Regions from separate parts of the Micromonospora sp. NBRC 101691 genome, predicted to be linked through region 2. Evidence: predicted binding sites of a transcription regulator. Region 2 holds the regulator's gene; the other holds the start of a gene.
What was found. Region 2 encodes HspR, which represses chaperone genes until heat shock. Its sites were predicted from a motif close to TTGAGTNNNNNNNACTCAA; they were not measured.
Positions count from the first base shown of each region.

Region 1: the regulator HspR is predicted to act here: its motif matches at 9,956-9,974, upstream of lon (endopeptidase La).

Region 1 is NZ_BSTB01000004.1:88,763-102,972, reverse strand. Features, by position in the region: gene QSK20_RS09250 (alpha-ketoacid dehydrogenase subunit beta) at 1-395, shown strand, start outside; gene QSK20_RS09245 (dihydrolipoamide acetyltransferase family protein) at 392-1,771, shown strand; gene QSK20_RS09240 (L,D-transpeptidase) at 2,122-3,384, shown strand; gene QSK20_RS09235 (DUF3224 domain-containing protein) at 3,552-3,950, shown strand; gene QSK20_RS09230 (STAS domain-containing protein) at 4,131-4,697, shown strand; gene QSK20_RS09225 (FKBP-type peptidyl-prolyl cis-trans isomerase) at 4,753-5,121, opposite strand; gene QSK20_RS09220 (hypothetical protein) at 5,301-5,894, opposite strand; gene QSK20_RS09215 (CBS domain-containing protein) at 6,121-6,816, shown strand; gene QSK20_RS09210 (helical backbone metal receptor) at 6,829-7,557, opposite strand; gene QSK20_RS09205 (hypothetical protein) at 7,792-8,661, shown strand; gene QSK20_RS09200 (histone-like nucleoid-structuring protein Lsr2) at 9,157-9,504, opposite strand; gene lon (endopeptidase La) at 9,998-12,334, shown strand; gene QSK20_RS09190 (DEAD/DEAH box helicase) at 12,453-14,171, opposite strand.
Region 2 is NZ_BSTB01000005.1:189,778-203,987, forward strand. Features, by position in the region: gene QSK20_RS11465 (hypothetical protein) at 1-108, opposite strand, end outside; gene QSK20_RS11470 (polyamine aminopropyltransferase) at 235-1,803, opposite strand; gene QSK20_RS11475 (hypothetical protein) at 1,800-2,564, opposite strand; gene QSK20_RS11480 (DUF350 domain-containing protein) at 2,564-2,986, opposite strand; gene QSK20_RS11485 (DUF4247 domain-containing protein) at 3,113-3,538, opposite strand; gene QSK20_RS11490 (DUF2617 family protein) at 3,535-4,059, opposite strand; gene QSK20_RS11495 (DUF4178 domain-containing protein) at 4,062-4,694, opposite strand; gene QSK20_RS11500 (hypothetical protein) at 4,779-5,615, opposite strand; gene clpB (ATP-dependent chaperone ClpB) at 5,660-8,254, opposite strand; gene QSK20_RS11510 (beta propeller repeat protein) at 8,354-9,448, opposite strand; gene QSK20_RS11515 (cation:proton antiporter regulatory subunit) at 9,485-9,985, shown strand; gene QSK20_RS11520 (cation:proton antiporter) at 9,993-11,198, shown strand; gene QSK20_RS11525 (hypothetical protein) at 11,379-11,804, shown strand; gene QSK20_RS11530 (hypothetical protein) at 11,957-12,187, opposite strand; gene QSK20_RS11535 (heat shock protein transcriptional repressor HspR) at 12,449-12,889, opposite strand; gene dnaJ (molecular chaperone DnaJ) at 12,977-14,158, opposite strand.

The DNA of each region.
Region 1 (14,210 bases), on a different contig from region 2:
GGCCGGCGCTGCCGGTCGCCCTGGAGGCCGCCGAGGCCGCCCGCGACGAGGGCTGGGACCTCGAGGTGGTCGACTGCCGCAGCATCGTCCCGTTCGACGACGAGACGGTCACCGCATCGGTACGCCGCACCGGCCGGTGCGTGGTGATCCAGGAGGCGCAGGGCTTCGCCGGGGTCGGCGCGGAGATCGCCGCCCGGGTGCAGGAACGCTGCTTCCACGCCCTGCACGCCCCGGTGCTGCGGGTCACCGGCCTGGACATCCCCTACCCGGCCCCGATGCTGGAGCACACCCACCTGCCGTCGGTGGACCGCATCCTCGACACCGTCGCCCGGTTGCAGTGGGACGACCAGCCCGACAGCCGCTGGCTGCCCCGCCTGGAAGGCAGCGCGGCGTGACCACCGTGGACGGCACCCGGGTGTTCCTCCTGCCCGACCTGGGGGAGGGACTCACCGAGGCGGAGATCGTGCAGTGGCGGGTCGCCGTCGGCGACGAGGTGACCGTGGACCAGACCGTGGTCGAGGTGGAGACCGCCAAGGCGGTCGTGGATGTGCCCTGCCCGTACGCCGGTCGGGTGGTCGCCCTGCACGGCGCGGCGGGGGAGGTCCGTCCGGTCGGCCAGCCGCTGGTCACCGTGGCGCCGCTGGACGCGGGCCCGGCCGAACCGGCCGGCCACGCCACCTACCGGGAGGAGGAACGCGCCGGGTCGGGCAACGTGCTGATCGGGTACGGCACCGGGCACGGCCCCGGTCGGCGGCGTCGCCGCCCCCGACCGACGGTGGCCCCGGAGCCGTCGACCACCCGACCGACCGTGGCCCCGGCACCGGCCGCCGCCCCGGCGGTCGCGAACGGCGCCGGTGGCAGTGACCTGGGCGGGACCGGCACGGGCACCGGCTCTCCGGTCATCTCGCCGATCGTCCGGCGGTTGGCCCGGGACCACGGCATCGACGCCACCACCCTGCGCGGCACCGGTCCCGGAGGCGTGGTCCGGCGGGCCGACGTGGAGGCCGCGCTCGCTGCGGCGGCCACCCCGCAGACGGCTGCGGCGACGGGGTCCCACCCGTCCCCGGCTCCCACCGCCGAGGACCTGGTCATCCCGCTGACCGGGGTCCGCAAGGTCATCGCCGACAAGCTCTCCCGCAGCCGGCGGGAGATCCCCGAGGTCACCATCTGGGTCGACGTCGATGCCACCGGGCTGCTGGAGACCCGGACGGCGATCAACGCCGCCAACCCGGACCGGCCGGTCAGCATCCTGGCCCTGATGGCCCGGATCTGCCTGTCCGGGCTGCGTCGGTTCCCGCAGCTCAACGCCCGCGTGGACGGCGAGGCACAACGCATCGTCCAGTCGGCCGGGGTGCACCTGGGGATCGCCGCGCAGACCGACCGGGGGCTCGTCGTCCCGGTGCTGCGGGACGCCCAGCGGCTCACCACCGCCGAACTCGCCGCCGCGCTGACCGAGACCACCGCCGCGGCCCGCGCCGGTACCCTTCCGCCGGCCCGGCTCACCGGAGGCACCTTCACCCTGAACAACTACGGGGTGTTCGGCGTCGACGGCTCCACCCCGATCATCAACCACCCGGAGGCGGCGCTGCTCGGGATCGGCCGGATCGTGGACAAGCCCTGGGTGGTCGACGGGCAGCTCGCGGTCCGCAAGGTCACCCAGCTCAGCCTGACCTTCGACCACCGGGTCTGCGACGGGGGCGTTGCCGGCGGCTTCCTGCGGCACGTCGCCGACTGCGTCGAACGGCCCGCCGTGCTGATCGCCAACGTCTGACCGCGTCCCCCCGCTCACCCCGTCCGCCCGGTCGGCCCGGTTCACCTCCCGGGTCGGCCGGGCGGATGCCGTCCCACCCGGCCGTGGCCGTCCGGGTCGGTCAGGGACGTTCCCGCCCGGCCGCCGGGGCCGGTGCCGCCCGAACCGCCCGTCGACGACCGTCACGGCAGGGACGGGACACCGCCACGCAGCGGGCTCCCGCCGGACCGACCGGGCCGTTCCCCCACATCCGGTCAATTCTCGCCAATGATGGCAGGTAATTGCGCGGACGATTCTGCGGAAATTGCGCCGACCGTCGAGCGGCAGTGGTGACAATGTGCCGGAGGGAAAACGGGAACGGGGGGAGAACCATGGAGTGGAGGCGGCGGATCAGACTGTCCGCGGTGACCATGACGGCGACCGCTCTGGCGCTCGGCGGGTGCACGGCGGAGCGGACGCCGGAGAAGAAGGAGGCGGCGGCCCGGGTGCCGTTGGACCTGACCGTGACGCCCGCCGACCGGACCCGGGACGTGCCGATCAGCGCCGAGGTCGGCATCGCGGTCCGTGGCGGCAAGGTCAAGGAGGTCCGGATCCGGGACGACAAGGGGACGCAGGTCCGCGCCGAGCCCCGCGAGGACGGTACGGCCTGGGTGCCGGCCGCGCCCCTGGCGCACCGCCGGACGTACACCGCCGAGGTGACCGCGGGCAACGACGCGGGCGAGACCGCCACGCGCAGCACGACCTTCACCACCGCCGCGAAATCGAACGCTTCGGCAATTACCAGCACGCTCTACTTCGCCGGGAACCGGACGTACGGAACCGCGATGCCGGTAACCGTGGCGTTCGACCCGCCGATTCCGAAAGACGCCAGGGACGAGGTTCAGCGTCGGTTGTTCGTCCGGACCGACCCGCCGCAGCCGGGCGCCTGGTCGTGGCTGGAGGACGGCAGCCAGGTCTACTACCGGGCACCGGACTTCTGGCGACCGGGCACCAGCATCAGCGTCCGTTCGGCGCTGGAGGGACTGCCGATCGGTCGGAACCGCGTCGGGGACGCCGACCGGCGGGCCACCTCGCAGATCGGCCGCCAGGTGGCGCTGGAGATCGACAACGCCACCAAGCAGATGTCGGTGTTCCAGGACGGTCGGCTCCTGCGCCGGATCCCGGTGAGTCTCGGCAAGCCGAGCACGCCCAGTTCCAGCGGCCGGATGGTGATCATGGAGAAGCACGAGCGGACCACCTTCGACACCCGGGGTGAACCGAACGGCGGCTACGTGGTCGACGTGGACGACGCCCAGCGCTACACCTGGGGCGGTGAGTTCATCCACTCCGCCCCGTGGTCGGAGGGAGACCAGGGCAACACCAACGTCTCGCACGGCTGCGCCAACGTCTCCGCCAGCGCCGCCGACTGGTTGATGGGCATCACCCAGGTCGGGGACCTGATCACGGTGAAGGGCACCGAGGTGCCGTTGCAGCCGGGCAACGGCTGGACCGCCTGGAACGTCGGTTGGGAGGAGTTCGTGAAGGGCAGCGCGCTGCCGGTGCCGGGAAACCTGCGGCCCGCGCCGACCGGTAGTCCCGCGGCGCCGGCCGCCGGGGCGACGCCCGGTCCCGCCTCCACCGGCAGCGGCGGCTGACCCGTCCGGCACCGGGCGGTCGGCCGGTGCCGGACCTCCGCCGGGCCCGGCGTACGGTGTCGGGCCCGGCCGGGCGTCGCGGCAGGTCCGACCGGGTGGCGGACCTGCGACGACGCCCCCGGTGCGGCATCATGATCCCATCGGGTGGCACCCGGGGGGAGTCAGTCATGCGTGTCCGTGCCGTCGGCGCCGTCGACCTCATCTGGGACGAGCAACCGCCCTACGACGACCGCGCGGGCGGCCGGCTGGCCCGGGTCGTCGTGACCAAGGAGTTCCAGGGGGATCTCCAGGCCTCCAGCGTCGCCCACCTACTCAAGGCCGAGTCGGCCCGGCCGGGCTCGGGCGGCTACGTCGGCCTCGAACGGGTGGTGGGCACGCTGCACGGCCGGCCGGGCAGCTTCGTCCTCCAGCACTGCGGAGTGATGGAGCGGGGCGCGGGCTCGCTGACCATCCAGGTGGTCCCGGACACCGGCACCGGGGAACTGGCCGGGCTGACCGGCACCATGGAGATCCTGCTGGTCGACGGCGAGCGCGGGTTCACCTTCGACTACACCGTCGAGAGCTGACCCGGGCTCGCCTCTGGCGGCGCCGTCGAGAGCTGACGTCGCGGCGGCGCTGGCGGCGGCGGGTGGAGCGGGTCCTCCTCCGGGAGGGTGAGGGGTTTTCCCGGACCCGACCCGGGGCGTACCCGGGGATCGGTCCGCGGCAGGAGGAAAGTGTCGGTGCTACCGCCTAGATTCGAGGTCATGAGGCAGCGCAGCGACCGGCTCGAGGTCGAGGTCAGCGTCGGTGACCGGGTGGTCGACGTGCGGGTGTCCGGCGAGATCGACATCGCGACGGTGGCCCAGTTCCGGTCGGTGCTCTGGGCCCAGCCGCCCCGGCCCCTGCTGCGACTCGACCTCTCCGCCGTGCCGGTCTTCTCGGCCGCCGCGATCCGCACCCTGGTCGCCGCGCACCTGGGCGTCCGGGCCCGGGGCGGGGAGCTGGTGCTGGTCGACCCGCACCCGATGATCCTGCGGGTGCTCCACGGCACCGGCCTGCACCGGGTCATCCCGGTGGAGGACGCGCCGCGGCTCACGCTGCCGGCCGGGCGGCCCCCGGCGGAGACCCCGCGCGCGTCCCGGGAGGACCAACGCGCCGACGTGCCGGTGCCGACCCCGCCGGGCGACGCGGCGCCCTTCGCCGCCGCTCCGGTGCGGCGGTCGTGGGCGGTCACCGACGCGTCCCGTTCCCGGGTGCCGGCCGACCGGCGTCCGGCGCCGCAGGGCCGGACCCGCCCGGGGCTGCCCTACCGGCCTCTCGCGGCGGTCTGACCGGCGACCCGCCGGTCGGGGCCGCCGGCGCACCGACGACCCCGACACTCGCGGGTCAGCGGACGCCGAGCAGGTCGACCACGAAGACCAGCGTCTCGCCCGGCTTTATGACGCCCCCGGCGCCCCGGTTGCCGTAGCCCAGGTGCGGCGGGATGGTGAGCCGGCGTCGGCCGCCGACCCGCATCCCCACCACGCCCTGGTCCCAGCCGGCGATGACCTGGCCGGCGCCGAGCCCGAACTGGAAGGTCTCGCCCCGGTTCCAGGAGGCGTCGAACTCCCGTCCGGTGGAGTGGGACACCCCGACGTAGTGCACGGTGACCAGCTGCCCCCGCTCCGCCTCGGGGCCATCGCCGACCGTGATGTCCTCGACGACCAGATCGGCGGGCGGGGCGCCCTCGATCGGACCCACCTCGGGCTTGTTCATCCTGGTTCTCCTGCCTCGCGGGATCACTGTCCCGGTCGATCCTGCCGGATCGTCAGCTGCCGATGCCCGGCAGGACGTCCACGCGCTCGGCTCCCCGGACGGCCGGGCCTTCCGCCGGGGCGGACACGACGCGGCGGACGCCACCGGGTGGTGACGTCCGCCGTGGTGCCGGTGCGTGGTCAGCGCAGCCAGGGGAACCGCTGGACGAGGGGGAGCTTCGCCCAGGCCCGGCCGAGGCCGAGGGTGTCCCCGGCGGCGACCAGCGCGAGACCGGCCAGCAGGGCCGCGTTGATCAGGTGCTCGTCCATGACGGGGTTGTTCTCGGGAGGCAGGACCACCGTCCACATCATCACGTAGAGCAGGCCACCGGCGACGGCCGCGATCCGCATGCCGATGCCGAGCAGCAGGGCCAGGCCGATGCCGAGCAGGCCCGCCATGAACAGCCAGTCGGCCCAGACCGCGCCGGCGATGTCGTGGTAGAGGCCCTGGAACGGTCCCTCGGCGCCGAAGGCCAGGAAGCCCTTGGTCGGGCTGCCCCCGTCGATCCAGGCGTTCTGGGCCTCGGTGGCGAAGCCGAGGCCGAAGGTCTTGTCGAGGAAGGCCCAGAGGAAGGTCCACCCCAGCGCGATCCGGATGCCGGCGAAGACGTACCGGGCGGCCCGGGTCCGGGTGGTCCCGACGGTCGGGGTTCCGTTGCGGTGGGTGCCGGTCGGTGCCGCCGGAGTGGTGGTGCGGGTGGTGGCCCGCTCGATCGTGGCGGTCATGGTGTCCACGTCCTTCCTCGTGCCTCGCACCGCTTCCCGGTGACGAATCCATTCCATCCCCTCGCGGTCGCCGGGAGCAGGGCCGTCCGGTCCCGCGTCCGGCGGGACCTTCGCCCCCTTCCCGGGGGTCCTTCGCGGGCCGGAGGTCCCGGGGTCTTCCGGTGCCTTCGCCTCTGCCTCGCCCGACGGCGCCGGCCATAGCGTCCGGTGTGCACGGGACGACAGGGAGGTCGGCATGAGAACGTGGCAGGTGGGCGACGTGATGACCGTGGACGTCGCGACGGTCGACGGACAGACCCCGTACCGGGAGGTCGTGGACCTGCTGGTCCGGCGGGGGATCAGCGCGGTCCCGGTGGTGGACGGCTTCCGCCGGGTGCGCGGGGTGGTCTCCGAGGCGGACCTGCTGCACAAGGTCGAGCGGGCCGGCCGCCCGGACGAGCGTCGGATCTTCGAGGGTCGGCGTCGCCGCGACGCGCGCGTCAAGGCCGATGCGATGGTGGCCGAGGAGCTGATGACCGCGCCGGCGGTCACCACCCACCCCGGGGCGTCCCTGCCGGCGGCGGCCCGGTTGATGGACCGGGAACAGGTCAAGCGTCTGCCCGTGCTGGACGACCTTGGCCGGCTGGTCGGCATCGTCACCCGCGCGGACCTGTTACGGGTGCACCTGCGTCGGGACTCGGAGATCCGCGAGGACGTGGTGCAGGAGGTGCTGCGCCGGGTGCTCGCCGTCCGGGACGGGCTGGTCACCGTCCGGGTGCGGCACGGCGAGGTGGCCCTGGACGGCCGGGTCGACCGACGCAGCTCCGCCGAGCTGGCGGTCCGCCTCGCCGGGCAGGTCAGCGGCGTGACCCAGGTGGTCAGCACCCTCGGCTACGAGGTGGACGACACGGTCACCCTGGAGTGGGCGCCCGGAGTCACCCCGGTGGCGTGACCGGGAGGTCGTTCAACCGGGGTGCGTGAGCCGCCGGGCGAGTTGCTCCGCGAGCACCGTGGGCGCCTCGGCCAGCGACGGGCCGTACCAGGTCAGGTGCCGGCCGGAGAGGAGCGCGCAGGGCACGCCGGGAAAGGCGTCCGGGCCGTCCTCGGCGGTGAACCGGTACGGCTCGTCCGGCAGCACCACCAGCTCCGGCCGGTGGTCGCGCAGCTCGTCGAGGCCGGGGCGGGGGTAGCGTTCCGGATGGTCGGCGTAGAGGTTGTGCACGCCGAGCCGGTGCAGCACGTCCCCGGCGAAGGTGTCGCCGCCGAGCACCACCCACGGCCGGCGCCAGACCGGCACGACCGCGCGCCGGGGCCCGGCCGGGGCCGGCGGGGTCGCCCAGGCACGCCGGGCGGCGGCCAGCCACTCCGGTTCGCCGGACGCGCCGAGCGCGGCGAGCAGCTCGCCCAGTTCGGTGAGGGCCTGCGGCACGGTGCGGGGATAGGTGACGCGCACCGGTACGCCGGCGGCGGCCAGGGCGTCGGCGTCCTCGCGGCGGTTCTCCTCGACGTTGAGCAGCACGACGTCCGGGCGGAGCGCGAGCACCCGGTCGAGGTCCGGGTACTTGCTGCCGCCGACCCGGGTGACGGTCAGACCGGCGGGGTGGGTGCACCAGTCGGTCGCGCCGACCAGCACACCGGGCAGGGTGACCGCCACCGCCTCGGTGAGCGACGGCACCAGGGACACCACCCGCATCTCCGCACCTCCCCGTCCCGGCCGGTCGGCCGATGTCGATGATGCCCGATCCGGGGGTCCCACGACGTGGTGGCGGTCCCGGTGCCGCCCGGAACCGCGCGCGACACCGGCACGGCACGTCCCGCCGGAGGCGCGGGGAGGCCGGGGTGGGCCGCCCGGCGGGTGACCGCCGACTCCGTCCTACACTCTGGCCCGGCACTCTGGCCCGGCACCGAGGGATGGAACGTGGGACAGATGACGAGCACCGGACCCGACGACGGCTCCCGGCTGCGTCCGCTCGCCGCCGGACGTGGCCCCCTCCTGGAGCGTGGTGGCCATGTCGTGCACACCGCCCGCCGCCTCGGTGAGCTCGTGTCGGGCCGTCCGCCGGGGATCACCGGCCACCAGTGGAGCACCGCCGGTCGGGCCACCCTCGACGTCGTGGTGTGTGACGGCGGTACCGGACGACCGGTGTTCGCCGTGGAGTTCACCACCCCGGCGCCGGAGGCGCAGCGCGAGATCCGGATGCGTGACGCGGTCTACACGGCGGTCGGCCTGGCGGTGCTCCGGATCCAGTCCGCCACCCTGCGGCCCGGTCCGCACGCGCGTCGGGTGGCGGAGTACCTGGTGGACGCCCGTGGCTACACCGCCGGCATGCCGGAACCGGGCGACCCGGAGGCCGAGCAGCCGGTGGGTTTCCGGGACATCGTCGGCCGACTGCCCGACGGGCGCAGCGGCCACGTCAACGACCTGGGCGCGATCGCCCGTGCCGCCGCGGTCGAGGCGTACGTCGCACGGCAGCTCGTCGACCCCATCGTGCGCGGTCTGCACGTGCGTTGGACGAACGGCTCCGTCGAGGGCTGGGCCTGGGCCGAGGTACGTCCCGGCCGCTGTCTGGTCGAGCGGGTCCTGCTCTGGGAGCACCGCTTCTCCTGCGGGGTCGACGCCGCGCGGCTGGCCGGGGACCTGGCCGTCACCGCGATCGGTGAGCACCTGCGTCGGATCGACGCCGGCGAACCGGACCTGGTGCCGCGCAGTGACCTCGGACGGGACTTCGAGGCGCTGCGGTCCCGTCGTGGCGAGATGGCGCACCGGTTCGACTTCGACCATCTCACCTTCGACTGACTCCGCGCGGGGCCCACCGGCCGGGCCGTGCCCGAACCGGTGGACGTCGCCCGGCGACCCCGGTCCGTCGGGCGGGCGAACGTGAAAGGACATCGTCGGCAGTCGACGCGTTCCGGGTCCACGAATACCGCTCGCCCACCCCCCCGGTGGGAAACGGGACCCGCGGGCGGTCCCGCTGCCTCCGGCGGTCACGCGGGCCGGCCGGTCGGTGCTCCGGCCGGCGGACGTCCGATGCTCGGCGTGAAGCCCGGCCACGGTTCTGCGCGACCGTGTCGACCGCGACCCGCGAGGGCCGGCCGCCGGCCGGCCGGACCGGTCGACGCGGCACCGGGACGGTGGTGACCGCGTGCCATCGGCCCTGGCCGGCGGAGGCCGTGCGGCGCGGAAAGCGGGCAGCGGAGCCCTTGGCGGGACCGGTGGAAAGGGTGGCCCGGCCGACGCCTGGGATTTCCCAGCGTGACGTCCGGGCTCCGGATGGTTATGTCGGCCGGTTGATCAGCGGTTCTTGTACGCCTCGACGACCGACACGGGGATGCGGCCACGCTCGGAAATCTCGTAGCCGTTCTTCGTGGCCCATTCGCGGATCGCGCGGTTCTGCTCACGATCCATTCCGGACGTCGCCGGACGCCCCGGACGGCGGGCTCCCCGGTTGCTCTCCACGACGCCCCGGCCGATGCGACGGCCAGCGGCGATGTACGGGTCCAGAGCCTTACGCAGGACCCCCGCGTTTTCGTCCGACACATCGATGGTGTACATGACGCCGTCGAGCCCGAACTCGACCGTCCGGTCGGCCTTTCCGCCGTCGAGGTCGTCCGTGAGAACTGTGATTACTTTCCTGGCCATCGTCCATTACTCCTTGCGCGTGGCGGGGTGTGGCTAAGAGTTTGACGTATCGCACGGCAAATCCGCAACAATGCGCGGCCTTCGGCATTCCATGGTGCGCACCAGGCGGGTGAAAACCCGCCCCGGCATGGAAATTGCCAGTCGGCGGGTCTCGCCGCCGACCGTCTCCGAAGCTCACCGGGCGGGCGTCGGGGAACCCGCGCCGCGATGGCGAATACCGTTCCGGCGCCGAGTAGTCCCACTCGGCCCGCGAGCGCGGCTGCCTCCGTCCGGTCGGCCACCCGGAGTTTACGCAGCGGCGAAGCGGACATCCGCTTCCCGGTCCGTTCCGGGACGTGCAGCTCACCGCCGATCTCCACGGTGCTTGTCCGGTCCGTCGGGGCACCGCCCGTCCCGCCCACTCGGGCCGTGGCGTGGGTCACACGTCGGAACAAGGTGACCGTGCGCCGACTTGAGTCAGGCACGCTCAAGTCAACGCGATGGCAGGTGTTCGATGGCAACTCTTCCCGTACTGCCCCTGACCGACACCGTCCTGCTGCCCGGCATGGTCATCCCGGTGACCCTCGACCCGACCACCCAGGCCGCGGTCGACGCCGCCCGTGCCACCGGCGACCAGAAGCTGCTCGCCGTGCCCCGTATCGACGGCGAGTACGGCCCGGTCGGCGCGGTCGCCACCATCGAGAAGGTCGGCCGGCTGCCCAGCGGCGAACCGGCCGCCGTCGTCCGTGGCCTGACCCGGGCCCGGATCGGCTCCGGCGTCCCCGGACCCGGCGCCGCCCTCTGGGTCGAGGCCACCGAACTGCCCGAGCCCGCTCCCGCCGGCCGGGCCCGGGAACTCGCCCGCGAGTACCGCGCGCTGATGACCTCGGTGCTCCAGCAACGCGGCGCATGGCAGGTAATCGACGCGATCGAGCGGATGACCGACCTGTCGGAGCTCGCCGACTCCGCGGGCTACGTCTCCTGGCTGACCCTCGGCCAGAAGACCCAGCTGCTCGCCGCCCCGGACGTCACGGCCCGGCTCGAACTCCTCGTGAACTGGGTCCGGGACCACCTCGCCGAGCAGGAGGTCAGCGAGCGGATCAACAACGACGTCCGGGAGGGCCTGGAGAAGTCCCAGCGGGAGTTCCTGCTCCGCCAGCAGCTCGCCGCCATCCGCAAGGAACTCGGCGAGGACGAGCCGGACGGCTCCGCCGACTACCGGGCCCGGGTCGAGGCCGCCGACCTGCCGGAGAAGGTCCGCGAGGCGGCGCTGCGCGAGGTCGGCCGGCTGGAGCGGGCCAGTGACGCCTCCCCGGAGGCCGGCTGGATCCGTACCTGGCTGGACACCGTCCTGGAGATGCCCTGGACCACCCGTACCGAGGACGACACCGACCTGGCCGCGGCCCGCGCCGTGCTCGACGCCGACCACGCCGGCCTGGCCGACGTCAAGGACCGCATCCTGGAGTACCTCGCGGTGCGCAACCGGCGCGCCGAGCGGAACCTCGGTGTGGTCGGCGGACGCGGTTCCGGCGCGGTGCTCGCCCTCGCCGGCCCGCCCGGCGTCGGCAAGACCAGCCTCGGCGAGTCGGTGGCCCGCGCCCTCGGCCGGAAGTTCGTCCGGGTCTCCCTGGGCGGCGTCCGCGACGAGGCCGAGATCCGTGGCCACCGGCGCACCTACGTCGGCGCGCTGCCCGGCCGGATCGTCCGGGCGCTGCGCGAGGCGGGCTCGATGAACCCGGTCGTGCTTCTCGACGAGGTCGACAAGCTCGCCGCCGGGTACGCCGGCGACCCCGCCGCCGCCCTGCTGGAGGTGCTCGACCCGGCGCAGAACCACACCTTCCGCGACCACTACCTCGAAGTCGACCTCGACCTGTCCGACGTGCTCTTCCTCGCCACCGCGAACGTGGTGGAGAACATCCCCGGCCCGCTGCTGGACCGGATGGAGCTGGTCAACCTGGACGGCTACACCGAGGAGGAGAAGGTGGCCATCGCCCGGGACCACCTGCTGCCCCGGCAGCGGGACCGGGCCGGGCTGACCGCCGAGGAGGTGACGATCACCGACGCCGCGCTGGCCCGGATCGCTGCCGAGCACACCCGCGAGGCGGGCGTACGGCAGCTCGACCGGGCCCTGGCGCGGATCCTGCGCAAGGTCGCCGTGACGCTGGCGACCGAGCCGGGACCGCTCCACGTCGACGTCGACGACCTGGCCCGCTACCTGGGCCGCCCGAGGTTCACGCCCGAGTCGGCGGAGCGGACCGCCGTCCCGGGGGTGGCGACCGGCCTGGCCGTCACCGGCGCCGGTGGCGACGTGCTCTTCGTCGAGGCGACCGGCATGGACGGCGAGCCGGGGCTGACCCTCACCGGGCAGCTCGGCGACGTGATGAAGGAGTCCGGGCACATCGCGCTGTCGTACCTGCGCTCACACGGTCGCCAGCTCGGCCTGGACCCGAACGCCCTCGCCGGGCGGCGGATCCACCTGCACGTACCGGCCGGGGCGGTGCCCAAGGACGGTCCGAGCGCCGGCATCACCATGGTCACCGCGCTCGCCTCGCTGGTCAGCGGTCGACCGGTCCGCCCGGAGGTCGGGATGACCGGTGAGGTGACCCTCTCCGGCCGGGTGCTGCCCATCGGCGGGGTGAAGCAGAAACTGCTCGCCGCGCACCGGGCCGGCCTGACCGAGGTGGTCGTCCCGGCCCGGAACGCGCCGGACCTCGACGACCTGCCGACCGAGGTCCGCGAGGCGCTCACCATCCACACCCTCGCCGACGTGGCGGACGTGCTCGCCGTGGCGCTGCGTCCCGCCGACGCCGACGCCGACACCCGCACCGGTCCCGCGCTCGCCGCTGCCTGACCGGGTTGGTTGGTAGCAGGGGTCCCTTGCAGTGCCCCGGGCACTGCAAGGGACCCCTGCTCGGCAAAAAGCGGTAACAGGGGGCCCCTGCTACCACCCTGCTCACACGCGAGGAGGGTCAGCGCTGGTCGCGGTCGCGGCGTACGGTCGCCTTGCGGCCCTTGATGGTGCTGTCGCGCAGCCCGGCGATCACCTCGTCGGCCACCGCCTGGGGTACCTCCACCAGGGAGAACCGGTCGGCGATCTCGATCGAGCCGATGTCCCGGCCGCTGAGCCGGGTCTCCCCGGTGATCGCCCCGACCAGGTCCTGGGGACGGACCCCGGCCCGCCGGCCCAGCCCGATGAAGACCTGGGTCGTCCCGCCCGCGCGGGACCGGGACGGACGGCGCTCGCCCCGGCTCTCGAACCCGGGCCGGGTCTCGCGGGGAGCACGGACCGGCGCCTGCGGGATCTCCTCCTCGTCGTCGGCGCCCGGCCCGGCGGCCTCGTGCGCGAGTTTCACCGCGGCGAGCGCGACCTCCATCAGGTCGAACTCGTCGGACAGCGACTCGACGATCACCCGGAACGGCTCCAGGTCGTCCTCCAGCAGGCTCTCCCGCAGCGCCGCCTGGGTCAGCTCCAGCCGTCGGGTCCGCAGGTCGGCCACCGTGGGGATCTTGTCGATGACGATCCGCTGGCCGGTCACCCGTTCGATGGTCTTGAGCATCCGGTGCTCGCGGGGTTCGGCGAGGGTGATCGCCACGCCCTCGCGTCCCGCCCGGCCGACCCGGCCGATCCGGTGCACGTACGACTCAGGGGCCGACGGGACGTCGTAGTTGACCACGTGGGTGAGCTGTTCGACGTCCAGCCCCCGGGCGGCGACGTCGGTGGCCACCAGCAGGTCGGCGGTGCCGGCCCGCAGTCGTCCCATCACCCGGTCCCGCTGCTCCTGGCTCATCCCGCCGTGCAGCGCCTCGGCCCGGTAGCCCCGACCGTTCATCGTCTCGGTGAGCCGGTCGACCTCCTCCCGGCTGCGGCAGAAGACGATCGCCGCGGTGGGGGACTCCACGTCCAGGACCCGGCCCAGCGCGGCCGGCTTGTGCGCCCGCGCCACGATGTACGCGCGCTGCCGCACCCGGGGCGTCTCCCCGGCGACGGCCGGCTCCCGGGCGATGAGGATGCGCACCGGGTCGGTCAGGTGCTGCCGGGCCATCCCGTCGATGCGCGCCGGCATCGTGGCTGAGAAGAGCACCGTCTGCCGCTGCGCGGGCGCGTGCTCCAGGATCGCCTCGATGTCCTCGGCGAAACCCATGTCGAGCATCTCGTCGGCCTCGTCGAGCACCACCGTGGCGAGGCCCCCGAGCCGGAGCGTGCCCCGGGCGATGTGGTCCAGCGCCCGGCCGGGCGTGGCGACCACCACGTCCACCCCGGCGTCCAGCGCCCGCAGCTGCCGCCCGATGGGCTGCCCGCCGTAGATCGGCAGCACCCGCACGCCCAGCTCCCGCCCGTACCGGTGCAGCGCCTCGGAGACCTGCACGGCCAGCTCCCGGGTCGGGGTCAGCACCAGTGCCATCGGGTCACCCGACTCCCGCTCGGCCGGCAGCCGGTGCAGCAGGGGCAGCGCGAAGGCGGCGGTCTTGCCGGTGCCGGTCGCCGCCTGACCCAGCAGGTCACGACCGGCCAGCAGGGGAGGGATCGCCTCCCGCTGGATCGGGGTGGGCTCCTCGTAGCCGAGGGACGCCAACGCGCCCAGCAACTCGGGCCGCAGCCCGAGGTCGGAGAAGGGGCTCGCCGGATCGGGGTCGCCCGGACCGGTGGAGACGGACGCTGGTTCGGGCCGTACAGGTGCGGAACTCATGTGCCAAGCCTTCCATTACCCCCGTGGTCACGTTGCGGC
Region 2 (14,210 bases):
GAGGATCAGGTTGATCACCTGGATGACGGCCACCAGGATCAGCAGGTAGCTGGATATCGTCACGCTGCCCGGGCGCACCCGGGCCGGGGTGCTGTGGGTTTCGGCCACGACTCTCCTTCCCTTGGATCGCCACCACACCGTAACGGCATTCCGCCAGCCGTACGGGACGGACGGGACGGACCCGCCGGGCGACGCTCGACGTGCCGTACCCAGTCGCGCTCGACGCCAACCCGGTCAGTAGCCGCGCCACTCCACGCGGGCGTACTCCAGCACCTTCGGATCGAGCAGGGTCGAGGCGGGCACGTCGACCCGGCGGCGGTCGGCGGGGAAGTTCCCGGCGGCGGCGAGCGTGCCGGCGTCCAGGAAGCGCAGCGACGGGACGTCGTCGGGCAACTCCAGCGGGGGCGGGTTCGGGCCGGGGGCGGCCAGCACGAAACCCCAGTCACCGAAGGACGGCACGTCCACGTGGTACGGCCGGGTGGTGAAGCCGGCCGCCCGTACGGACGCCTCGATCGACCAGTACGACCGGGGCGCGAAGTACGGCGAGCCGGACTGCACCACCAGCCGACCCGTGTCGACGAGCACCGAACGCACCAGCGAGTAGAACTCGACGGTGTAGAGCTTCGCGGTGGCCGTCTCGTCCGGGTCGGGCAGGTCCGCCACCACCACGTCGAAGCGGTCCCCGGCGGTCCGCAGCCAGCCGAACGCGTCGGCGTGCACCACGCGTACCCGGGGGTCGGTGAAGGCGTCGTCGTTGAGCCGGCGCAGCTGCGGCTCGGTACGGGCCAGCGCCACCACGGCCGGGTCCAGGTCGACCACGGTCACCCGGCGTACGTCCGGGTAGCGCAGCAGTTCCCGGACGGCCAGCCCGTCCCCGGCGCCGAGCACCAGCACCTCGCCGCGTGGACCGTCCAGCGCGGGATGCACCAGCGCCTCGTGGTAGCGGTGCTCGTCCACCGAGCTGAACTGGAGGTCGCCGTTGAGGTACAGACGCAGGTCGGAGTTCTCGCGGCCGACCTCGGTCACCGACCGGGTCAGCACGATCTCCTGGTAGCGGCTGCGCTCGGCGTGCACCACCGGGTCCCGGTAGAGCTGCTGCCGGGCGGTCAGTTCGAAGTCCCGGGCGGTGATCCAGGCGTAGGAGAGGCAGAGCGCGACCACGACCGACCCGGCGGCGACCGCGACGTACGCCCGGCGGCTCAGCTCCCGCCGGAAGACGGTGACCACCAGGGCCACACCGGCGACGGCGTTCACCGCGCCCACCACGAGCGCCCCCTTGAGCTGCCCGAAGACCGGGATCAGCAGGAACGGGAAGGCGAGGCCGCCGAGCAGCGCGCCGACGTAGTCGGCGGCGAACAGGTCGGCCACCGCGCTGCCGGCGGACTGCTCCCGGATGCGTTGCAGCAGCACCATCAGCAGCGGGATCTCCGCGCCGATCAGCAGCCCGAGCACGAACGCGGTGCCGACCAGGGCCGGACCGTACAGGTCCAGCCAGGCGAAGGCCGCGTAGAGGCCGAGCACCGAGAGCCCACCGAGCAGCGCCAGGACCAGTTCGACCAGGGCGAACGCGGCGGCGGCCCGGGACTGGAGCGGCTTCGCGGCCAGCGCGCCCACGCCCATCGCGAACACCATCACGCCGAGCACGATGGACGCCTGACCGACGGTGTCGCCGATCAGGTAGCTGCCCAGCGCGACCAGGGCCAGCTCGTACACCAGCCCGCAGGCCGCGCAGACGAAGACCGCGACCAGGACGGCCGTGCGGGCCAGTCGCCAGCGCGGCCGTTCCGGTGCCTCGGTACTCACGGCCTCTTCCGGTTGTGCCGGACGCCCGGGGCCGCCATGGCCTCCGCAGCTGCCCGCCGCTCCTTGCGGCGCTGCACGAAGCCGACGGTGAACAGGAGCGCGGTGATCAGCAGCAGGCCGGCGACCCCGACGAAGTAGCCCCACCGGTCCCGCCACAGGTCGAAGCTGGTGTCCGGCAACGGCGACGGGGCCGCCTCCGGGGCCGCGGTGGTGACCGGGGCTGGATCGGTCAGGCCCCGCTCGGCCAGCAGCAGCGGCAGGGCGACCGCGGCCCGGGTGGTGGCCCAGCCGGGGTCGTCGATGAACGTCTCGTCGTTCAGACCGAACCGGTCCAGGCCGCCCTCGATGAGGAAGAGGTCGGTGCGGTCGAAGTCGCTGGACCCCTCGACGTCGATGGAGGCGAAGTCGTTGGACTCGCTGCTCTCCGGCGTCCAGTTCACGTTCGCCACGACCTGGACCCAGCGGGGGCACCGGGGGTCGTCGACCGGGGTGCCCTCGCCGAGGTTCGACCCCACGCTGATCGTGCGGCTGCCCTCCTCCAGCACCCAGCCGTAGCAGACGTCCTGCGCCTCGGCGGAACGCTGGAGCACCGCCACGGTCTCGGTGCGCTCGGTGGCGGTGGGCGGTGGGACGACGCTACTGGAGTTCCCGTTGAGGACGGCCGGCAGCACGCAGGCACCGACCGCCACCACGGTGATCACCACGATCCAGACGACCGCCGCGGTGGAGGTCTCCTTCTTCGCAGGCGTCGGGGCGGCCATCAGCTGATCGCGGCGGCGATGATCGCGCCGGTGGCGAGGTGGATGACGGAGCTGACCCAGACGGCGGGGTGCGGCTGCGGGTCGACCAGGATCTCGCCGAGCTTGCCGGGCGTCGCCACGTCCAGCAGGACGAACGCGGCGGCCATGATGACCAGGCCGAGAATCCCGTACGAGGCGGCGCCGACGATACCGAGGACGAAGTCGTCCTCGCTGGCGACGATGGCGGCGACCACGGTGATGCCGACGCCGGCCAGGTTGGAGGCGAGCAGCAGCGCGGCGTTCCGGTTGCGCTGGGTCCAGATCAGTTCGTTGAGCCGGCCGGGGGTGGCCACGTCGACGAGGACGTAGCCGATGCCCATGAGGACGACGCCGACCACCCCGTAGGCGAGGGTGACCAGCAGATCGGTGACGAGGGTCTGCACGGTGGGACTCCGAGGATGAGGGGTTTGTCGTCGGTCACCGCCGCTGCCGGGGCGACGACGGTGGGATCGTGGACCGCCGGCACACCGGCGGCGATGGTCACCCGGGCGGGTGGCCCGGGAGCGGGGTCACTTGCCGCTGCCGGGGCCGCCGCCACGGACCGTGCTGCCGCGCCCCCAGCCCCAGCTGTTGCCCACCGTCGAGTGGTAGCGGGGGTAGGCGGTGGAGAGGCGTTCCAGCAGGATCACCGACCCGGTCGCCACCGGCAGGATGACCACCGAGTCGTCGTCGTAGCGCAGGTAGACGCCGCTGCCGTCGACGTACTGGTCGGCCGGCTTCCAGGCGTCGGTCACCTCGTCCGCCACCTGGCTCGGACGCTTGGTGGAGGTGTACGCGATCGCGTCCCGGCCGATGTCCTGGCCGGTGGCCCGGGTGTACCGGTCCTCCACGTAGCCCCGGGGGGAGAAGTTGCCGTAGAAGATCGCGAAGGCGGCGACCAGCGCGCCGATCACGGCGAACGCCGCGCCGACCACGAACCACCGTCGATACGTCACAGTGTCACCACCGTATTGGTCAGGACCAGCTCATTGGTCTGCGGATACGCGTGCCAGGTGCGCCAGCGCACCGTGTTCGAAGCCGGATCGGGGACGACCGCCAGGGCGGTCACCGCGTCCGGGTCACCGGGGAAGACACCGACCAGGGCGTGTGGGTCGTCGGCCAGGTCGGCACGGAGAGCGGCGACCCGGCTGCTCAACCCGCCCGGCTCCGGCCGGAGCACGGTCGCGGTGAACGAGTAGCCGTCCGCCGGTTGGTGCACCGCGCTCGGCAGGTCCGGTCGCCGCCCCGGCAGACAGGCGACCGTCTCGGCCAGCACCACCGGACCGGACGAGCCGTCCGGCGCGGACCCGCCCAGGAGCACCTGGTGGGACGCGCCGAGCAGGCGTAGCCGGATCCGCCGCCCGCCGGACAGGTCGAGGTCGAGCACGTACAGGGCGGGCAGTTCCGGGCCGCCGAGTGCCAGGCTGAGGTCGGCGGCGCTGGTGTCGACGTACGGCGCGTCCAGGCTGACCAGCATGTTCAGCCCATCTTCTCCGGGCCGGCCTGCGGGTAGACCATCACCTCGGGCCGGCGCAGCAGCTCGCCCCGGGCGACCTCCCAGTCGGCGTCGCCGTACTTCTCGAAGGAGAGCCGGGCCTCGGCGGAGGCCGTGTAGTCGTGGTACCGGACGCTGCCGGTGGGGGCGAGGCCGGTGGTGCCGGTGGCGGTCCAGCGGGCCTGGCCCGACTCGTCGCTGCGGTACCAGCGACCGTCGAACTGGACGGTGGCCGGGCCGGGGGTGACCGTTGCGGTCGGCTCGGCGGTCCAGAGCACCAGCTCCAGGTCCGGGTCCTCCTCGACCGAGAGCCAGCGCTTGGTGCCGTCCGCAGTGTCCAGCAGGTGCTCGGCCCAGCTCCAGCCACCCTCGGTGAGGTGCAGCGAGCCGCGCACCGCGTAGGTCACCTGCCGGATCTCGACGAGGTCGCCGGGACGCAGCCGGCGCGGGTCGCCGCGCAGGGCGTCGGCGTCGTGGTCACGGAACGGATCGGCGACCGGCGGCGGCGCGGACGGGCGCTGCTTCGACCGGCGCAGCGCGACGAGGGCGACGACCAGGCCGGCCACCCCGAACAGACAGCCGACCGCCGTCACCAGGTACGCCAGTGTCCCGTTCACCATCGCCCGCCTTTCGTCCGCGTCGGCGCCTGACGGTAACAACCACACGCACCTGCGCAAACAGCAGCGCGATTGAGCGATCGGTCAGCTACCGGGCGTGTCCGGCGAGGGGCTCTGCGGCTGCTCGGGACGGGGTTGCGGGGGCAGGTGGACGGACGGGTCCGGACAGATCAGGTACCCCGGTGGCAGGGCGTACACCGGAGGCGTCGGGTACCCCGACGGCAGGACGGGCAGATGCGGGCCGGCGTACGGCCCCGACGCACCCGGCCAGGGCCATCCGGGCGGGGTCGGGGGCCGGTCCCCGTCGTCGGTGCGGAAGTAGCGGCTGCCGGGCGGCAGGGCCAGCAGCAGTACCACCGCCAGGGTGAGCAGCAGGGCGATTCCCACGCCGAGGCCACCGGCGGCGGTGAGCAGGTCACCGCCGACACCGGCGTCGCCGTAGAGCGTGTCGAGGAACTCGGACTCCTCCCACAGCGGCTCCCCGTCCGGACCGGTGGTCGGCTCCGTCCACTCCTCGCCGACCAGGAAGAACGGCAGGAAGGCGAAGCCGAGACAGCCCTGCCCGAAGCAGCAGAGCAGTTGCGCCCCACCGGCCACGAAGACCAGGACCCGGGCCGTGCCGCCACCCTGGAACACCGGCCGGGCGGTGGCGGCGAGCCATCCCGCCAGCACCAGGGCCGGCAGGCAGAACAGCACCGTCATGAAGAGGTTGCCGAAGCGTTCGCCGCTCACCTCGTCCGGGTCGGCGTCGGGCACCTTCGCCGCCGCCCGGTCGATCTGGCCGTCGAACTGCACGGCTGCGGCCACGGTCAGGCCCACCGCCACGAGCAGGACGACCACGGTGGCCAGTTGGAGCCAGAAGGCGACGGTGACGGCGGTCGGCCGAGCTGCTCGGACCGGCTCGGCCGGAGAGGGGATCATGCCCGGGGAGGGTACGGGTTCCCTCCCTCCCCGGGCACCACCGTTCAGCCGGCGGAGGTGACGGTGAGTGCCTCCTTGCTGTCGGCGAGGTCGACCCGGACCGTGTCGCCGTCCCGGATCTGGCCGGCCAGCAGGGCCCGCGCGAGCTGGTCGCCGATGGCGGACTGGACCAGGCGGCGCAGTGGACGGGCACCGTAGATCGGGTCGTACCCGTGCTCGGCGAGCCAGACGCGGGCCGGTTCGGTGATCTCCAGGCCGAGGCGGCGGTCGGCGAGCCGTCGGCGCATCCGCGCCAGCTGGATGTCCACGATGGCCCGCAGGTCGTCGCCGTGCAGGGCGGCGAAGACCACGATGTCGTCCAGCCGGTTGAGGAACTCCGGCTTGAAGTGCGACCGGACCACCGCGAGCACGCCCTCCCGGCGCTGCTCCTCGGCGAGCGTCAGGTCGCTGATCACCGACGAGCCGAGGTTGGAGGTGAGGATCAGGATGGCGTTGCGGAAGTCGACGGTGCGGCCCTGGCCGTCGGTGAGCCGGCCGTCGTCGAGCACCTGGAGCAGGATGTCGAAGACGTCCGGGTGGGCCTTCTCCACCTCGTCCAGCAGGATCACCGAGTACGGCCGGCGGCGCACCGCCTCGGTCAGCTGCCCGCCCTCCTCGTACCCGACGTAGCCGGGCGGGGCACCGACGAGCCGGGCGACGGAGTGCTTCTCGCCGTACTCGCTCATGTCGATGCGGACCATGGCCCGCTCGTCGTCGAAGAGGAACTCGGCGAGCGCCTTGGCCAGCTCGGTCTTGCCGACGCCGGTCGGGCCGAGGAAGAGGAAGCTGCCGGTCGGACGGTCCGGGTCGGCGACCCCGGCGCGGGCCCGCCGGACCGCGTCGGAGACGGCGGCGACCGCCTCGGGCTGGCCGACCACCCGCTCACGCAGCGACTCCTCCATCCGGAGCAGCTTGGCGGTCTCGCCTTCGAGGAGGCGGCCGGCGGGGATGCCGGTCCAGGAGGCGACCACGGCGGCGATGTCGTCCGCGCCGACCTCCTCCTTGAGCATCGCGCCGTCGGCCTGGAGCCGGGCCAGTTCCTCCTCCGCCGTCGCCAGGTCGGCCTTGAGCGCGGGGATGCGGCCGTACCGCAGCTCGGCGGCACGTTCCAGTTCGCCGTCCCGCTCGGCCCGCTCGGCCTCGCCGCCGAGCCGTTCCAGCTCCTCCTTGGCGGTGGAGAGCTTGGTGATGTGGCTCTTCTCCAGTTGCCAGCGGTCGGAGAGCGCGGTGAGCTGCTCGCGCTTGTCGGCCAACTCCTTGCGCAGCCGTTCGAGGCGCTCGGCGGAGGCGGCGTCCGGCTCCTTGGCCAGCGCCATCTCCTCGATCTCCAGCCGGCGGACCGCCCGCTCGATCTCGTCCACCTCGACCGGCCGGGAGTCGATCTCCATGCGCAGCCGGGACGCGGACTCGTCGACCAGGTCGATGGCCTTGTCGGGCAGGAAGCGGTCGGTGATGTAGCGGTCCGACAGGGCGGCGGCGGCGACCAGGGCGGCGTCGGTGATCCGCACGCCGTGGTGCACCTCGTAGCGCTCCTTCAGACCGCGCAGGATGCCGATGGTGTCCTCGATGGTCGGCTCGCCGACCACCACCGGCTGGAAGCGGCGCTCCAGGGCCGGGTCCTTCTCGATGTGCTCGCGGTACTCGTCCAGGGTGGTCGCGCCGACCATGCGCAGCTCGCCCCGGGCCAGCATCGGCTTGAGCATGTTGCCGGCGTCCATCGAGCCCTCGCCCTTGCCCGCGCCGACCACGGTGTGCAACTCGTCGAGGAACGTGATGACCTGGCCGTTGGAGTTCTTGATCTCCTCAAGGACGGACTTGAGCCGCTCCTCGAACTGGCCGCGGTACTGGGCTCCGGCGACCATCGCACCGAGGTCGAGCGAGACGAGCTTCTTGTCCCGCAGCGACTCGGGCACGTCCCCGGCGACGATCCGCTGGGCCAGCCCCTCGACGATGGCGGTCTTGCCGACACCCGGCTCGCCGATCAGCACCGGGTTGTTCTTGGTCCGCCGCGACAGCACCTGGATGACCCGGCGGATCTCCGAGTCCCGGCCGATGACTGGATCGATCTTGCCGTCGCGGGCGCTGGCGGTCAGGTCGACGCCGTACTTCTCCAGGGCCTGGTAGCTCTGCTCGGGGTCGGCGGTGGTGACCCGCCGGTCCCCGCCCCGGATACTCGGGAAGGCGGCGACCAGGTTCTCCTCGGTGGCTCCGGCGCTCCGGAGCGCGCCGGCGACCGCGCCCCCGACCCGGGCCAGGCCGGCGAGGAGGTGCTCGGTGGAGGTGTACTCGTCACCGAGCGGGCGGGCGATCTGCTCGGCCGCGCCGATGGCGTTCACGAACTCCCGGGACAGGGTGGGTTCGGCGATGCTGGAGCCACGCGCGGCGGGCAGCGTGTCGGTCGCGCGTACGGCGACCCGGCGCAGCTCGACCGGGTCGGAGCCGGCGGCGCGCAGCAGGCCGGCAGCGGTGGACCCAGCGGTGTCGAGCAGGGCCAGCAGCAGGTGCCAGGGTTCCACGGTGGCGTGCCCGCGCTGGTTGGCGACGGCGACGGCACCGGTGATGACCTCGCGGCTCTTGGTGGTGAGGCGTTCCGTGTTCATGGGCTCCCCCGGAATCGGCGTGTCCACTGAGAGAGACACAACCAGAGTTGAGCCTATTCCACTCAACTTCAGCGGTGTGAGCCGAGTCACACGGCGGTGTCAGCGGTGGTCGAGAACCACCCGCACCCAGTGCTGCCCGACGGAGAAGCCGCCGCCGGCCAGGACGACGTCGCCCGGCCCACGGGCGCAGAGCGTGCCGTCGGCGAGCACCGTGAGGTGGTGCTCCGGGGTGAGCGGCCAGGCCATCCGGTGGTACCGGTCGTTGGTCACCATCCCGGCCCCGCCCGGCCCGGTCACCACCACCATGCCGCCACCGACCGGAACCATCGACCGGATCCGCTCCGGGCGGTCCTCGGGGTCCACCAGTTCCCAACCCGGGCCGCCCTGCCGCCACAGCGCCGGGAAGGACGTCCGGTCCGGGCGCTCCCCGACCAGCCACGCCGTGTCCGTCGCGTCGATCACCGCGCGGAGCACGGACACCTCGCCGTCCGGCGGGGACACCGCCAGCCGCAGCCAGCGCCGGCCGCCGTCGGGCGACATCGCGGCGGACGGCCGGCCGTCGTGCACCCCGGCCACGACGATCCGGTCGTCCCGCGAGGCGACCGTGTTGATCCCGGGTACGTCCGGCTGGGTGTCCAGCGGACGCAACCGGCGGCCGTCCCACTCGGCGAGCTTCCCGGTGGCCTCGACGACCTGGAACCGCCCCTGCGCCCCGACCCAGACCGGAGGGACGGACCGGGAGTACGTGAACGTGGCGCCGCCGTCGGTCGAGGTGTACCAGCCGTGCGGTTCGCTGAGCAGCACGAGCAGATTGGAGGCCGTGTAGAGCTGCTGGTTGTCGGCGATCGGGCGGGGATGCCGCAGCTCCCGCCAGGACCGACCACCGTCGGCGGTGCCGTAGAGCAGGGCCGGACAGGCGGGACCCGGCGGCGTCCCGTCGCACGTGGCGAAGAGGGCGTAACCGTTCCGCGCGTCGCTGAACTCGACGTACGGCCGGTCGTACCGTTCGGGCACGGCGACCCGCACCTGGCGTACCTCGTCGAAGGAGGCCGGCGGCAGCGTCGTCGCCGGTGTCGACGGAACCGGTGGGGTCGGAGGAGCCGGCGGTCGGCGCCGGACGTCCCCGATCGCGCAGCCCGCCAGAGCTGGTACGAGCAGCAGTGTGACCAGCCACCGACAACGCCGCTCGGTCATGGCCCTCCTTCGCGCCGGTACCGTACCGTGACCGCCGTGCGAGTACGTGTCGAACAGACTGCCCTACCGGGAATCGGTGTACGTCACGACCTGTTGACGGAGTCCGGACGCCGGCTCGGCGTGGTGTCCCACCGCAACGGCCGACGTGATCTTGTCCTCTACGACCCTGATGATCCCGATTCCTGCCAGCACGACATACCCCTGACCGACGACGAGGCGGAGGCGCTGGCCGACATCCTCGGCGCGTCGCTGATGCTCGGTCAGCTCACCGGGCTGCGGGAGCAGGCCGCCGGGCTGCTCACCGAGCAGATCGCCATCCCGGCCGGCTCGAAGTACGTCAACCGCCGGCTCGGCGACACCAAGGCCCGGACCCGCACCAGCGCCTCCATCGTGGCGGTGCTGCGCGGCGGCGAGGTGATCGTCTCGCCCGGCCCCACCTTCCGCTTCGAGGCCGGTGACGTGGTGGTCGTGGTCGGCAACCGCAAGGGGCTCGACGGGGTCACAGCCATCCTCGCCGACAGCGACCCGGACGGCTGAGGCGCGGATGCACGACTTCACGACGCTGCTCATCGAGGTCGGGGCGCTGCTCTTCCTCCTCGGTCTCCTCGGCCGGCTCAGCCGCCGGATCGGTCTCTCCCCCATCCCGCTCTACCTCCTCGCCGGGCTCGCCGTCGGGCACGGCGGCATCCTGGAGATGCACGCCAGCGAGGAGTTCTTCGCCGTCGGCGCGGAGATCGGCGTCATCCTCCTGCTGGTCATGCTCGGCCTGGAGTACTCGGCGAACGAGCTGGTCGGCAACCTGCGCTCGGCGGCCCCGGCAGGCCTGATCGACGCCGTCCTCAACGCTCTGCCCGGCGCGGCGTTCGCGCTGCTGCTCGGCTGGGACTGGATCGCCGCCGTGGTGCTCGCCGGCATCACCTGGGTCTCCTCGTCCGGGGTGATCGCCAAGGTCCTCGCCGACCTGGGTCGGGTCGGTAACCGGGAGACACCGGTGGTCCTCTCGGTGCTGGTGATCGAGGACCTGGCCATGGCGCTCTACCTGCCGTTGGTCACCGCGCTGCTGGCCGGCGTCGGGCTGCTCGGCGGCGGGATCGCCCTGGCCATCGCGGTCGGGACGGTGCTGCTGGTGCTGGTCGTGGCGATCCGGTACGGCGACCTCATCTCCACCGCGATGTCCGCGAAGGACCCGGAGGCGCTGCTGCTCGGGGTGCTCGGGATGACCCTGCTGGTCGCCGGCATCGCGGCGAAGCTCCAGGTGTCGGCCGCAGTCGGCGCGTTCCTGGTCGGCATCGCGCTCTCCGGTCCGGTGGCACACCACGCGACCGAGTTGCTCACCCCGCTGCGGGACCTCTTCGCCGCAGTCTTCTTCGTCTTCTTCGGCCTGGTCACCGACCCCCGGGACATCCCGCCCGTGCTGCTGCCGGCGCTCGCCCTGGCCCTGGTGACCATGGGCACGAAGACGATCACCGGATACCTGGCCGCCCGCCGGGCCGGCATCGCCGAACCCGGGCGATGGCGAGCCGGGCTCGCCCTGGTGCCCCGGGGCGAGTTCTCCATCGTCATCGCCGGACTGGCGGTGGCCAGCGGCGAGGTCCCCGCCGGGCTGGCCGCGCTCGCCACCGCGTACGTGCTGATCACCGTGGTGACCGGCCCGATGCTCGCCCGCCTGCCGGATTTCGCCTGGTTCAAGCAGTGGCTGCGGCGTCGGGCGGCGGCCCGACCGGTGGAACCGGTCCCGACCCCGGACTGACGCGACGTCGGCCGGCCGGGTCGCCCGGAAGGGGGAACCGGCCCGGCCGACGGTCGCTGAATCCGTCCCGCCGAGGTCTTCCGCCGCCGCGCCGGGCCGCGCTACCGTTTCGCCCCAGCACACCAGGTTCCCGCGGACACCCGGTACGCCCCGCGGGCACGAGCGGAAGGCTGCCGGTACGTGCCCGAGTCGACGTTCCCCGGCTTCGCCAATCCCGTCGACCCGTCTCCGGCGGAGCTGCGGACGTGGGCGTACCAGCCGGACTCGGTGCCGCTGGCATCGATGCCGCCGGACTGGGACCTGCTCGTCGCCGGTGACCACCTGGTCCCGACCCTCTTCGAGCTCGCCATGGACCCCGCCTGCCCGGCCCGGCGGTTCGCGCTGCACTGCCTCTACATCTACGCCGCCGACGGCATCCGCACCCAGTTCCGCGCCCACCCGAAGCGTCGTCTGCGCAAGCTGGTCGAGCAGGCCGAACTGACCGGCGACCACCTGGTCCGCACCTGGGCCTACAACGCCCGGGTGCTCATGGAACGGCCCGACCTCTTCGACTACCACGACTGGTGCGAGGGCGGCCTGGTCCGGGAGAACCGCCGGCTCGGCTGAGCGGGGAACGGGCGTCACCCCGGCGGCAACGACAGCCGGGGCGCGACTCCCCGCCAGGGCCCGTCCGCCCGGCAAACCGGCCGGGCTGCTGAGGCACAGGCCGGGATGCACGGGAAACGGGCCGGGACCCCCCGTGGATCCCGGCCCGTGCCTCAGGTGCCTGCGCCGTGCTTCCGGCCCTTCCCGCCCGGCCCCGGTCGCGGTGCCGTCCGGTCCGGCCCGGCCCGGTCGCCCTCGGCGGTGCTCCGACGCTCGACGGCCCGGCCGGGCTTGCCGGCGAACCGACTCCCGGTGATGGCGTCGAACTTCTCCCGCACCGTCTCGGCGACCCGGTCCAGGCGCTCCTCGGCCTGCTGTGCCACCTTCTTCGCCGGCTCCGTCATGCGCCTCCCCCTTGCCGTCACCCGCCCCTGGCTCCGCTCGGCCACGACGGTGGGCCCGGCTGGTGCGGACTCGACCTGGTTCCGAGGCTAGTCGGGCGGAGCCGGCCGGGCCGGCGGTTCCCGGAACAGGGCACCACCCTGCACCAGGAGGACGGTGCAGGGTGGTCAGCGGTGGTGAGGGTGGTAGCAGGGGACCCCTGCTCATCAAAAAGCGGTAACAGGGGACCCCTGCTACCACCACCACCGCAGCAGAGGCGGGAGTCAGCGGTCGTTGGGGCGGCGGGGCCGCCACACCACCAGTGCGGTGGAGGTGCGGGTGGTGGGGACGATCTCCCGGCCGGGGAAGCGGGCCATCGCCTCCAGCTCGGCGATCCGCCGGTACGCGGCGTTCAGCTCCGTCTCCATCTCGGCGAGCCGGGCCTGGGCCTGCTCCAGGAGCTGCTCCAGGCCGATGATCCGCTTGATGCCGGCCAGGTTGACCCCGTCGTCCTGGCTGAGCCGCTGCACCTCACGCAGCAGCACCACGTCCCGGACGCTGTAGCGGCGACCACCACCGGCCGCCCGCCCCGCCTGCACCAACCCGAGCCGGTCGTACTGCCGCAGCGTCTGCGGGTGCATGCCCGCCATCCGTGCCGCGACCGAGATCATGAGTACCTTGGCGTCGTAGGCAGGGTCACCCGAGCCGACGAACCCGTCCGCCATCCCGCTCACCTCCGCGTGTGCTCCACCGTGCCGACCGAACCGACGCGCTGCCCACCGAACCGACGCGTTGCCTGAAGCAACGTGTTGCTAACTGATGCGACGCACCCGCGCGTCGAGATGTTCCCGGGCCGCCGCCGGGGTGTGCGCGGCGAACTCCTCCAACGCGGCGCGCGCCTCGTCGGAGAGGCGGGCCGGGACCACCACGTCCAGGGTGACCAGCAGGTCACCGGCCTGTCCGTCACGGCGGACCACGCCCTTGCCCCGGGCCCGCAGGACCCGGCCGCCGGGCGTGCCCGGCGGCACCCGCAGGGTCACCGCCCCGTCCAGCGTGGGCACCCGCAGGTCGGTGCCGAGCGTCGCCTCCGCGAAGGTGATCGGCACGGTCAGGGTCAGATCGTCCCCGCTCCGCCCGAACAGGTCGTCGGGACGAACCTTCACGTGCACGAAGAGGTCGCCCGCCGGGCCGCCGCGCTCGCCCGGCTCGCCCCGGCCGGCCAGCCGGATCTTCTGCCCGTCGGCCACCCCGGCGGGGAACCGGACGTTGAGGGTGCGGGTCTTGGTGACCCCGCCGGTGCCCCGGCACTCGGGGCACTTCTCCTCGACGATCGTGCCGACACCCTGGCAGTTGCGGCAGGGCTCGGCGAAGCTGAACGACCCCTGGTTGCGGTTCACCATCCCGGAGCCGTGGCACTGGGCACAGGTCACCGGTCGGGTGCCGGGCTTGGCCCCGTCCCCGTGGCAGGTGTCGCAGACCCCCGGCGCGCGCAGCGTCAACGGGAGGGTCACGCCGCGTACCGCGTCGGGGAAGTCCAACGCGACCTCGGCCTCGACGTCCCGGCCCCGGGCCGGACCACGCGGCCGGGCCGGGCCGCCCCCACCTCCGCCGGAGAACATCGACCCGAACAGGTCGGAGGGGTTGAACCCACCGAACCGGCGGTCACCGCCACCCGCGCCGCCGCCGCCGAACAGGTCGGAGACGTCGAACGGTACGCCACCGCCCGCGCCCCGGGCGTTGCGCCGGAACGCGCCCGAGCCGAAGAGCGTACGCATCTCGTCGTACTCCCGACGCCGCTTGTCGTCGGAGAGCACGTTGTACGCCTCGGAGGCGGCCTTGAACCGCTCCTCGGCCTGCGGGTCGTCCGGGTTGTGGTCCGGGTGGGACTCCCGGGCCAGTTTCCGGTACGCCTTCTTGATGTCGTCCGAGGAGGCGGACTTGTCCACGCCGAGCACGGCGTAGAAGTCCTTCTCCAGCCAGTCCTTGGAACTCACCGGTCCACCCCCTTCCACCCGACGTGCACCGGGCCTCCCGTCCACCCGGTGC